3 regions of the Xanthocytophaga flava genome follow, and region 2 is predicted to be linked to each of the others. Evidence: riboswitches for the same ligand, from Rfam matches in the RefSeq annotation. Region 2 holds a riboswitch; each other region holds the start of a gene.
The links. A riboswitch is a leader RNA that binds a small molecule or an ion and turns the genes downstream of it on or off. The one in region 2 is predicted to bind S-adenosylmethionine.

Region 1 (3,199 bases), on a different contig from region 2:
ATGTCCTGAGGCAGGTGCCAAAGTGGGTAACTTGACAGAACTCTCCAGCGCCTGTTCCGGACAGCAGTTTTCCATCAGATGTATCCAGTAGTGATGAGCAGCCGCATTGTCAGGGTAATTTTTCAGCAGATCACGCAACAGGTATTCAGCATATAGCTGTCCTTCACGTGGATTCATAGCCGCATCGTACCCTCCCATTTTGCTTAATGCCAGAAACAACTTGGCATCTATATCTTGCGGATATTTGTGAATGATCAGTTCCAGCTTCTTTTGGTATTCTTTCTTACTTCCATCTTGTTCTTCATCTCTTGCCAATATTGCATCCGCATATAGCTTCTCATGTTCAGAAGCTGTTTCTTTTAGCTTTTTCAATTGTTGAATAGCCAATAATTTATCGGCTGTAAAGTCATCTCCTTCAATAGCACCGATGGCACTGTACAAACCCCAGTAAGGCATCAGAGCGGCAGAATCAAGCCGAATAGCTTCTTTAAATGCACGATAGGCCTCAAAATCCCAGAAGCAGTGCAATAAAGCAACCCCTTGACTAAAATAAGCCTGTGCCTGTGCAGAAGAGGTTTTTATTTTGAGATTAGAAGATCCAACTCCTTTGAGTAAATGCGGGGCAGGAAGATTATGAACATATACAGTTTCCTGTCGATAAGCTTGTATATGTGCCAGATGATTATGATCTCCTCCACCCGAATGAGCATGATGCTCTTCCTGTCTCACACGCTGAGCCAATACGGCAGAGGAAACCAGCAGAACTAGTAAGAAGTAAAATTTCATCAATACTGTATAGAGTTGTATGGTTGCTGTACTTTAGTGACAGGTATGAAAGATTGGACTTTGGGCAGGCAATGGCAAAGCCCATACCCAAAGTCAAATCAGATTGGTTAATTCCCTTTCTTACATTCACACTTTAACTATAATTATACTTTTACACTTTACTTTAGAGGCTAAAAGCTGTTTTATTTCGCTTTTGCAGTAGCAGTAGATTGTCCGGCAGCAACAATGTTTACATCCAGTTCAAAATCATCGTAGATAAACTTGTCTCCAATGTTGGGGAAGAAAGACTTAGAGCCATACTTAATATCATATTTAGTACGGTTTACTACTATTTTGGCAGTTGCGGTAGCTTTGTCTTTTTCAATCTTCACTACAGCTGGGAAGTTAACTGTGTTAGTTACACCTTTGATGGTCAGTTTCCCGGAAAGGTCGTAGGCATCTCCTCCCTTTGGGGTAGCAGAAGTGATTGTCAGAGTAGCTTTTGGAAATTTCTCTACGCCAAAAAAGTCATCACCTTTTAAATGTTTTACCAGTTTGGCGTTTTGTTCACTATCTGTAATATCGGTAACAGTAATTGTTCGAGTATCAATTTCAAAAGTTCCACCTTTCAGCTTGCCATCTGTTACAATCAGATTGCCACTGGTCAATGCAATGTTGCCTGTATGCTGGCCAGTAAATTTTTTGCCTGTCCAAACCAGCTTACTGGCTTGTGTATCTACTTTCAGCGTTGTTTCTCCCTTAGAAATTTCTTTTCCGATAAAGGATACTAAAGCAGAAGCGATAATAGCAAGGAATAAAAAGGAAATACGTTTCATAATTACTGTTGGTTTAGTGGTAAATCAAAAGATAAAACTTGCAGTAGCCCTGAATATCTCTCAATCCAGGGGTTCTGGAAGCATTGGTTATAGGTAGTTGTTGATTGGTTACTTATTTTCTATTGTAAAGACATGATATTTCCACTCTACCAAAAAAGGCAGCTCGACAAAGCAGGCAGTATACGTTTGTGATTATAACTAATGGCAGATAGAAATTTCTGTCAACAACACTCACTATCTTCATAGTGGCTTGCTATGATATAATCCATAGGCTCAACTAAGAAATAGTACATCCCTGTTGTGTGCAACAGACGTCTCACAAATGCTGAGAATAGGAGTTGTTTCATCGTCTTGTTAATTTATCTTTACCAATAAGGTCAGGAAGTAGCACTGTTTCCGGTGGTCAGAAAGTTGCTGGAAGTTCTGCGAGCCTGTTCTCTCCCTTCCTCTGTATAAATTAACTAATTAATTGGTGGTGCTTAATTAGTAAGATGATGCAAATGTAGAGACTAATTTTTGATTTCCAAATTATATCCCTACTTTTTCTGTAGAGATTATGTATTTATATATTTCCTAGATTTCAGGTTGACTAATATACTTCTTTGTGACCGTTCAAGCAGTGTATTTCTGTAGCAAATAGTATAAATAAAAGAGGTCTGAACCAATGTCCAGACCAACGATATTTTTGTGAATAAAAAACAGCTCACTTAGTGAGAGTCTTCCGCAACTCTTCTACAAATTCTTCTGTCACATCAAAATAAGAAGCCAGTTGCGGAGTGGTCAATACTCCGTCCTTCAGCAATTTTAGAATGGCTTCTCGCTTTCCTTCCAGCTTTCCTTCCAGTTTTCCTTCCAGTTTTCCTTCTCTAAAAAGGAAATCATCGTCTTTTTTGATGTATGGAGTAATCGAGTCAATCATGATTTCTATAAAAGGTGTTAGTTTACGCAAGTTAGCTAATATACGTAATTGTTGCAAGTGACGTTGCAGTTCACTTTTGCTTGTCGAAGTCTGGTTTATGCGTTCTACAATAAGAGCAACTGCCTCTTCCGGATGAGTATCGCCAAACTTACCCAATATAGCAAATACGACCTCATCTCCTTTTTCAGAAGAGAGAAACAACTTATAGTCAATGGTCGAAAACTGAACTAACCGAAACGCATAGGAAAGATCGGGTTCTTCAATATGAGTCGGCATCTTCGGTTGCGGATCGGAAAGAAAGATTACATACTGTTTAACAGGCAATTCATATTTTCGGGAGAGCATACCTCTGTATTCCAGCATCCGATATACCATAGCAGCTTCATCTACCAGTTGGAATTCAAGCTGTAATAAGAAAGTGTACCCTTGCTTGTCGGTAATTTTCAGCAATTGGTCAGGCCTTCTTTCTACTGTGCGTTGTAGTTCCTGTGGCATTTTCTCGTAAGAGGCCACTTGAATCTGAAGCACCTTCTCAATCAGTGCCAGAGTAACAGACTCTAAATTCTCCTTAAATATCTTATCGTACTGGTTCCCTTCTTTTTTACTACTCATACAACTACAGACAGGTGAATAATTGCGCGAAAGTAACCAATAAATAAACTCTTTCTAGCATATCTAG
Region 2 (3,199 bases):
TACAATGGCTGCCATCTCATCCGGAGATTGATCATATTCGCCAAATTCGTTTGGTAGTCCGGCATTAGGATATGCAGAGGTAAAGAAAGGAGATTCCTTTGCCAGTGTTTGGACATACGGACGCATTAAGTCTGCACCTAGTGCACAATTAAGTCCTACTGAAAGCAATGGCAGATGTGATACAGAGGTTAAGAATGCTTCCGTTGTCTGTCCGGATAGGGTACGTCCGGAGGCATCTGTGATGGTTCCGGAAACCATGATAGGCAAAGGCTGCTTGTCTTTGTTATTGACAAAGAATAAATCAATGGCAAATAAAGCCGCTTTGGCATTAAGCGTATCAAAAATGGTTTCTACCAATAGTATATCCGCTCCACCATCAACAAGTCCGCGTACCTGCTCATAATAAGCGTCAACCAGTTGATCAAACGTAATGGCACGATAACCAGGATTGTTAACATCTGGCGATAAAGATGCAGTACGGTTAGTTGGGCCCATAGCACCTGCTACAAAGCGAGGCTTTTCAGGGTATTTTGCATTAAATTCTATTACCGCTTCTTTTGCTACCTTCGCTGACTCATAGTTCAATTCATATACCAGATCTTCCATATGGTAGTCTGCCATCGCGATAGAAGTACCTGAAAAGGTATTGGTTTCAATGATATCTGCACCTGCTTCCAGATATTTGGTATGGATTTCCTTAATGATTGCTGGTTGTGTAATAGATAACAAGTCATTGTTACCTTTCAAATCATGGGGGAAATCCTTAAAGCGTTCTCCTCTGTAGTCTTCTTCTGTCAGATGATATCGTTGAATCATGGTTCCCATGGCTCCATCAAGTATCAGGATACGTTGCTTGAGAATATCGCGAATGTCAGTCATGTAGGTATAGCTATGTGTTAATGTCGATGTATGGTATATATTCTTAGTATAGTAGATGAAAATTATTTCTTATGCAGGAATCCAATTGTTCCGAACCTGCCACTTTCCATTAGTTGTTCTTTTTCTGCTTTAGAAAGGTGTTTAATTTTGGGTCCGAAGTTAAGGGTATTGATACTGATTGTCCGACGCCAGTCTTCTGTTTTGAGTTTGTTACGATTCAGATTTTCACTGACAATAGTGTAAAAGGCAGACATATAACTCTTAAAGTTGTAAATCTCATAGGGTGCGAGCCCTTTCTGTTGAGTGTCATAGGTTATTTGCTCTTCTCTATCCAGACGCAAACCAAGTGTTTCCGGATTGAATACATAGGTATCTGAAGAAAGTTCAGGTTGTGGCCTGTATAAATACTTGTTCTGGTCAAAAAGGTCAATAGGATAATTAGCTAAAATACCTCCATCTACCATTACATTTACCTTCTGACCAGGCGCAGGTTTTGCTATAGTATTACCAAGAGAATCTATAAACATGGCTTTAAAATACAGAGGTATCGACATAGAAATACGAACTGCATCTGATACTTTCATGGCTGGATAGGTTTCGTATGACAACACTTCGACCTTTTGTTGGGTAAGATTGGTGCCTGTGACATATAAATCCCTCATACCGTTTGGGCCTGCCATAGTATGCAGTTGGCCCAGTGTAATATTGTCAAGTCCTGTTTTGGCCTTTAGTTGTTCTTCCAGCCATTTTGTAAACTTTTCACCCCTGTACCAGCCATAATATTTAACAAGTCTGTTGCTACCACCTATGAATACGAAACGGCCATCGTTCATTTTTTTTACAGGCATGGCATAAATTAGTTGTTTGATTTCATCTGCCGAATATCCTACAGCCAGAAGTGCGGCCTGTATAGCTCCCGCTGATGTGCCACCTACCCGGATAACAGAATCCAGCATACCCCTCCGTTCCAGTTCCTGAATAGCACCACTATAGGCTATACCCCGAATACCGCCTCCTTCCATTACCAGATTTCGATAAACGGCTGTGGCCTGGCCAAAGCATTGACCAGTTGCATAATATGCAAAGAATAGGAAAAAGAGATATCTCATTCCAGTTGTTTTTAGAGCCTATACGTATGCGGTTCCAGAGAGGAGGATCATTTGATGGGTTGCAAATGAGGCTTCTTCCTTATCTTTCCCCAGAAAATAGTTTGTTCTGGGGTGGAAAGTAGCACCTTTTTTTACGTTTCAGAGATGCAATTCTGGTAGTAGTAAGATATCTGAAACGAAAAACGGTTGCCAAGACATCATTGGGTCCATTCCCTCCGTCTTTCTGGATAAGCATTTGTGTACAAAGGTATATAATTAAAAGGAAGATAAAAAATAGATACATAGTGATTCAGTTTCATAAAATAATTCATAGTATACACAGGAATAAGAACTATCTATGGGAATGTATCTAAAACAAAGGTGTTATTTTTGTTTTGATAGATGGCAAAGAATAGTGTGGATACATATTGTTAAATCTTAAACATTCTTCAGATTTTTTACTTATGAAATTAGGTGCCATTGATATAGGGTCAAATGCTGCCCGTATGCAAATTAGTCTGGTATTACATGATGGAGATAAAGTATCTTTTAAACAGGTAGAGTACATCCGGTTTCCACTCCAATTGGGAAAGGATGTTTTTCATTCTGGCGTAATTGGTCCTCAGCGTGAAGCAAATCTGACCAAGTTTATACATGCCTGTAAGTTGTTGTTTGAATTGCATGAAGTAGACCAGTTTCGTCTTTGTGCTACATCGGCTATGCGTGAAGCAGAAAACGGACCAGATATTGTGAAGCGGATACAAGAAAAACTGAATATGCGTATTCAAGTTATCACAGGGAATCAGGAGGCTGAGCTGGTTAACAATGTAGTAGTACGTGAATTGGATGCAGCTACTTATGTGCACATTGATGTAGGAGGAGGGAGTACTGAATTGAATGTATATGTAAATCAGAAAAAAATTGCAGCTCGGTCTTTTAAAATTGGCTCGGTACGATTACTCGAAGAGCCTAAAAAAGCTGCGCGCCAATGGAAGTCTATGAAAGAATGGCTAGAAGAAGAACTTACAGGGCTTTCAGATTCTGTCTATGCTGTAGGAACGGGAGGGAATATCAGCAAAATTTATGAGATGGCTAAGCTTTATCAGTTCACACAACAGAGCGTAAGTGGAATGGTAAGTCGGGACGATATTGAAACCATTCATGATTTTGTAATGCGACATTCTGTAGAAGATCGGATCAACAAACTACGTTTGAACCCTGATCGGGCGGAT
Region 3 (3,199 bases), on a different contig from region 2:
ATACTTGTAATCATCTCTGGTGGAAATCCGATCCAGGGAAGTACAGACCAAAAAACAACTCGAACCAATGCCTGAAAAACAGTAATACGGGCCGAAACAGTATAGTTAAAATCTTCACTCTGATGATGTACTACATGCACACTCCATAACAAGCTGATTTCATGAGCTAAGCGATGATACCAGTACCACACAAAATCTGTACATAAGAACAATGCCAGCCACAATAAAACACTTGGCTTAATAGTGAATACAGCAAAGTGAGTATGAATGTATGTGTAGAAATAGTAGAAAATGCCAACTGTAAATAAATCCGCAAGTCTTTCTGCAATACCAATACTTATATTGACAATAGACCGATCAAAATGGAAATAGTCTTCTTTCTGCTGTCTTCTTGCGACCCAATACTCCAATGCTGTGAACAACAAAAAAAGAGGAATTGCAAATGCCAGATAATTTAATTTCATAGTAAACAAGGCCTTAGTAATACATGCAGATACTCTTCTTGACGGTTTTTAATACCCTGGCAACAGCCCGTGAATAAGAAGAATACATTTACCACCATATATTTTTTATTCCATTTAGCCATTGCTCAGGGCATTCAAAACAGATCTTTTGATTCTGCCTCACAAAAATACATAATTCCTATAGAATTTATAGAGATTAAGATAAAAAATTTTCAAACTATTCTAACAACCTAAAAAACAATTACTTAGACACAACAGCATATTGCAATACATTTTGGTTTTTATAAATAGTAGACAAAGTTTTAACTAGATACTCTACTTCTGCAAGTGTATTATACTTACTAAACGAAAAACGAATATTTTCCAGATCCAGATTACGGCCCAGCTGCCGGAGTACATGTGAGCCATGCTCAACCAAGTTTGAGCAAGCGCTACCTCCTGATACATAGATACCTTTTTCATTTAATATATCCACCAATGCTCTATCACCCAAGGCAGGAAATCCAATATTCACTATAGAGGGAAGACTCTTATCTAATTGATCGCTATCACCATTAAAAACCAGTTGAGGAAATACTTCTTTCAATCTACGAATCAGATACCCTTTTAATTTTTGCAGATAATGTTGTGTGTCATCCAGGTTTTCATAAGCTAGAGCCAAAGCTGTTGCCAGTCCTACGATACCTGCTACATTCTCAGTTCCTGCTCTCAAACTTTTTTCCTGGGAGCCACCATGTATTAATGGTTGTAAATGAATTTGTTTATTAACATACAAAAAGCCTATTCCTTTAGGGCCGTGAAACTTATGAGCAGAGCCAACCAAAAAATGAACAGGAATCTTTGACAGATTTAACCGCCGTTTCCCTAACGTCTGAACCGTATCAGAATGAAATACAGCTTTATAAGTGCGGCATATATTTCCAATTTCTTCTATGTCATTCAGATTCCCAATTTCATTATTTCCATGCATCAGACTTACAAAGGATGCAGGATTCTTTTGTAATAAGTATTGAAGGTGACCAAGATTAACTCTACCCCATGCATCTGTTTCCACCAGACTAACACGTATCTGGTAACTCTTCCGATAAAAATCCAGGCTCTTTAACACTGAATCATGTTCTAAAGGACTTGTTATAAAATGGCGAAAACGCAATGTGTGTATACTTCCTGCTAATGCCAGATTATTTGCCTCTGTGGCTCCAGAGGTAAAAAAAATTTCTTCAGGTGAAGCCTGTAACAGGTTTGCGATCTTGTTTCGGGCAGATTCCACAGCTTCTTTAGCTATCCTTCCATATTGGTGTGTTGATGAAGGGTTACCATGATGCCGGCCTAAATAAAGTAACATAGCCTCTAATACCTGCGAGTCGAGAGGTGTTGTAGCTGCATTATCGAAATATATTTCCATAGAGTTGTATAAATAAATAACAGAACAGATTGAGAACAGACATATCATAAATTCCCTCAAAAGAGTCAGATTACTCATAATTTGAGTGGAAATATACTGTCTGGATAGAGGTTAACCTCTTATGTATTGCGTGATCCGATACAGAAAAAATGTATCTATCTTAACAACAACACATTCGTTCGCAGGTAGGGTGATAAGTCTTTTTTAGCATATGATTGTTAATTTATATTTACCTATTCGGTCAGGATGTAGCACTGTTTCCGGGTGGTCGGAAGGTTGCTGGAAGTTCTGCGAGCCTGTTCTCTCCCTTCCTCTGTATAAATTAACTAATTAATGGTGGTATTAATTAGCAGGATTATGTCACAAATATAAAGTCAGTTTATAATATAACAAACAAATTGTCTACTTTTTTTATAGAGATTGTAGAATTATTTTACCCCATTGTTAGCCTTACCTATAAAATGCTCATTATCAAACACAAAGAAAGCTTTATAGTTGCAATTATAAAGCTTTTTTTGTGTTTGATACAAGAAGAATCACATAGTAAATGTTCATTCGTTGCCTATTTGAGTTAGTAGGCTATCTTTCGCTTCATTTTCGTTTCTAGCTAGTAAAGCAGCTTTTTCTATAGTCTCTTTTACTGAAGCTACCATTTTAGGTGTCTGTTGAGTTATTTGTGTTCTTATATCTTTCCAAACTAGGTCATACCAAGGCTTTTCTACTGCATTGATCTTGTAGGGAAAGCTAGGCGTCATTAGAATGGTATGGAATCGAATCTTTCCTTCATGTCTAAAATTTGTTATCTGATAACGAAATCCATCTTCTATAGCCACAAACTTAAAATCAAATAGAATAAAACCTTTTGTAACTTCACTTGCTGCGTGTACATTACTATTATAGACCAGATAGGATGTTCCTTTTATTTCTCCTGCTCCTCTATCCGATTCGCGTATGGTTTCTTTAGGCATATATTCTTGCTGCCAGGCAGATAAGTGCTTGTAAACTTCATCTTTTTCCAGTTTATCTACTTTTATCTCTCCAGAAAACATCATTAACTCAGCATGTTGAGCATTACTCATTAAACATGCAATCAAAACAACGCCAATAGTCAGTATCAGTTTTTTCATAGCTAAAATATAATATGATTCACTCTTGTCTATTACTGTTTACAAATATGTCACAAATTGTAAGAAGTTGTAGTTTAGCTCGTAAGTGTGCTATTGACGAAGGCGCATTATAACCATCTAAACACCTAATAATCAACACAAAAACCCTATTTTCGCTCTATTTATTATTGATCCATGCAGTAGAATTTCCGATGAAGCCCTTC

Region 1: linked by a shared signal. The riboswitch ahead of QNI15_RS32030 (YceI family protein) and the one ahead of QNI15_RS29255 (patatin-like phospholipase family protein) in region 2 are both predicted to bind S-adenosylmethionine.
Region 3: linked by a shared signal. The riboswitch ahead of QNI15_RS26125 (cysteine desulfurase family protein) and the one ahead of QNI15_RS29255 (patatin-like phospholipase family protein) in region 2 are both predicted to bind S-adenosylmethionine.

What each region holds. Positions count from the first base shown of each region.
Region 1 is NZ_JASJOR010000033.1:30,609-33,807, reverse strand. It holds gene QNI15_RS32035 (tetratricopeptide repeat protein) at 1-786, opposite strand, end outside; gene QNI15_RS32030 (YceI family protein) at 969-1,601, opposite strand; SAM riboswitch class I at 1,958-2,060, opposite strand; gene QNI15_RS32025 (hypothetical protein) at 2,305-3,132, opposite strand.
Region 2 is NZ_JASJOR010000026.1:113,798-116,996, forward strand. It holds gene metH (methionine synthase) at 1-879, opposite strand, end outside; gene QNI15_RS29255 (patatin-like phospholipase family protein) at 942-1,988, opposite strand; SAM riboswitch class I at 2,065-2,222, opposite strand; gene QNI15_RS29260 (Ppx/GppA phosphatase family protein) at 2,432-3,199, shown strand, end outside.
Region 3 is NZ_JASJOR010000021.1:55,709-58,907, forward strand. It holds gene QNI15_RS26120 (sterol desaturase family protein) at 1-464, opposite strand, end outside; gene QNI15_RS26125 (cysteine desulfurase family protein) at 706-1,869, opposite strand; SAM riboswitch class I at 2,090-2,193, opposite strand; gene QNI15_RS26130 (DUF4468 domain-containing protein) at 2,421-2,996, opposite strand.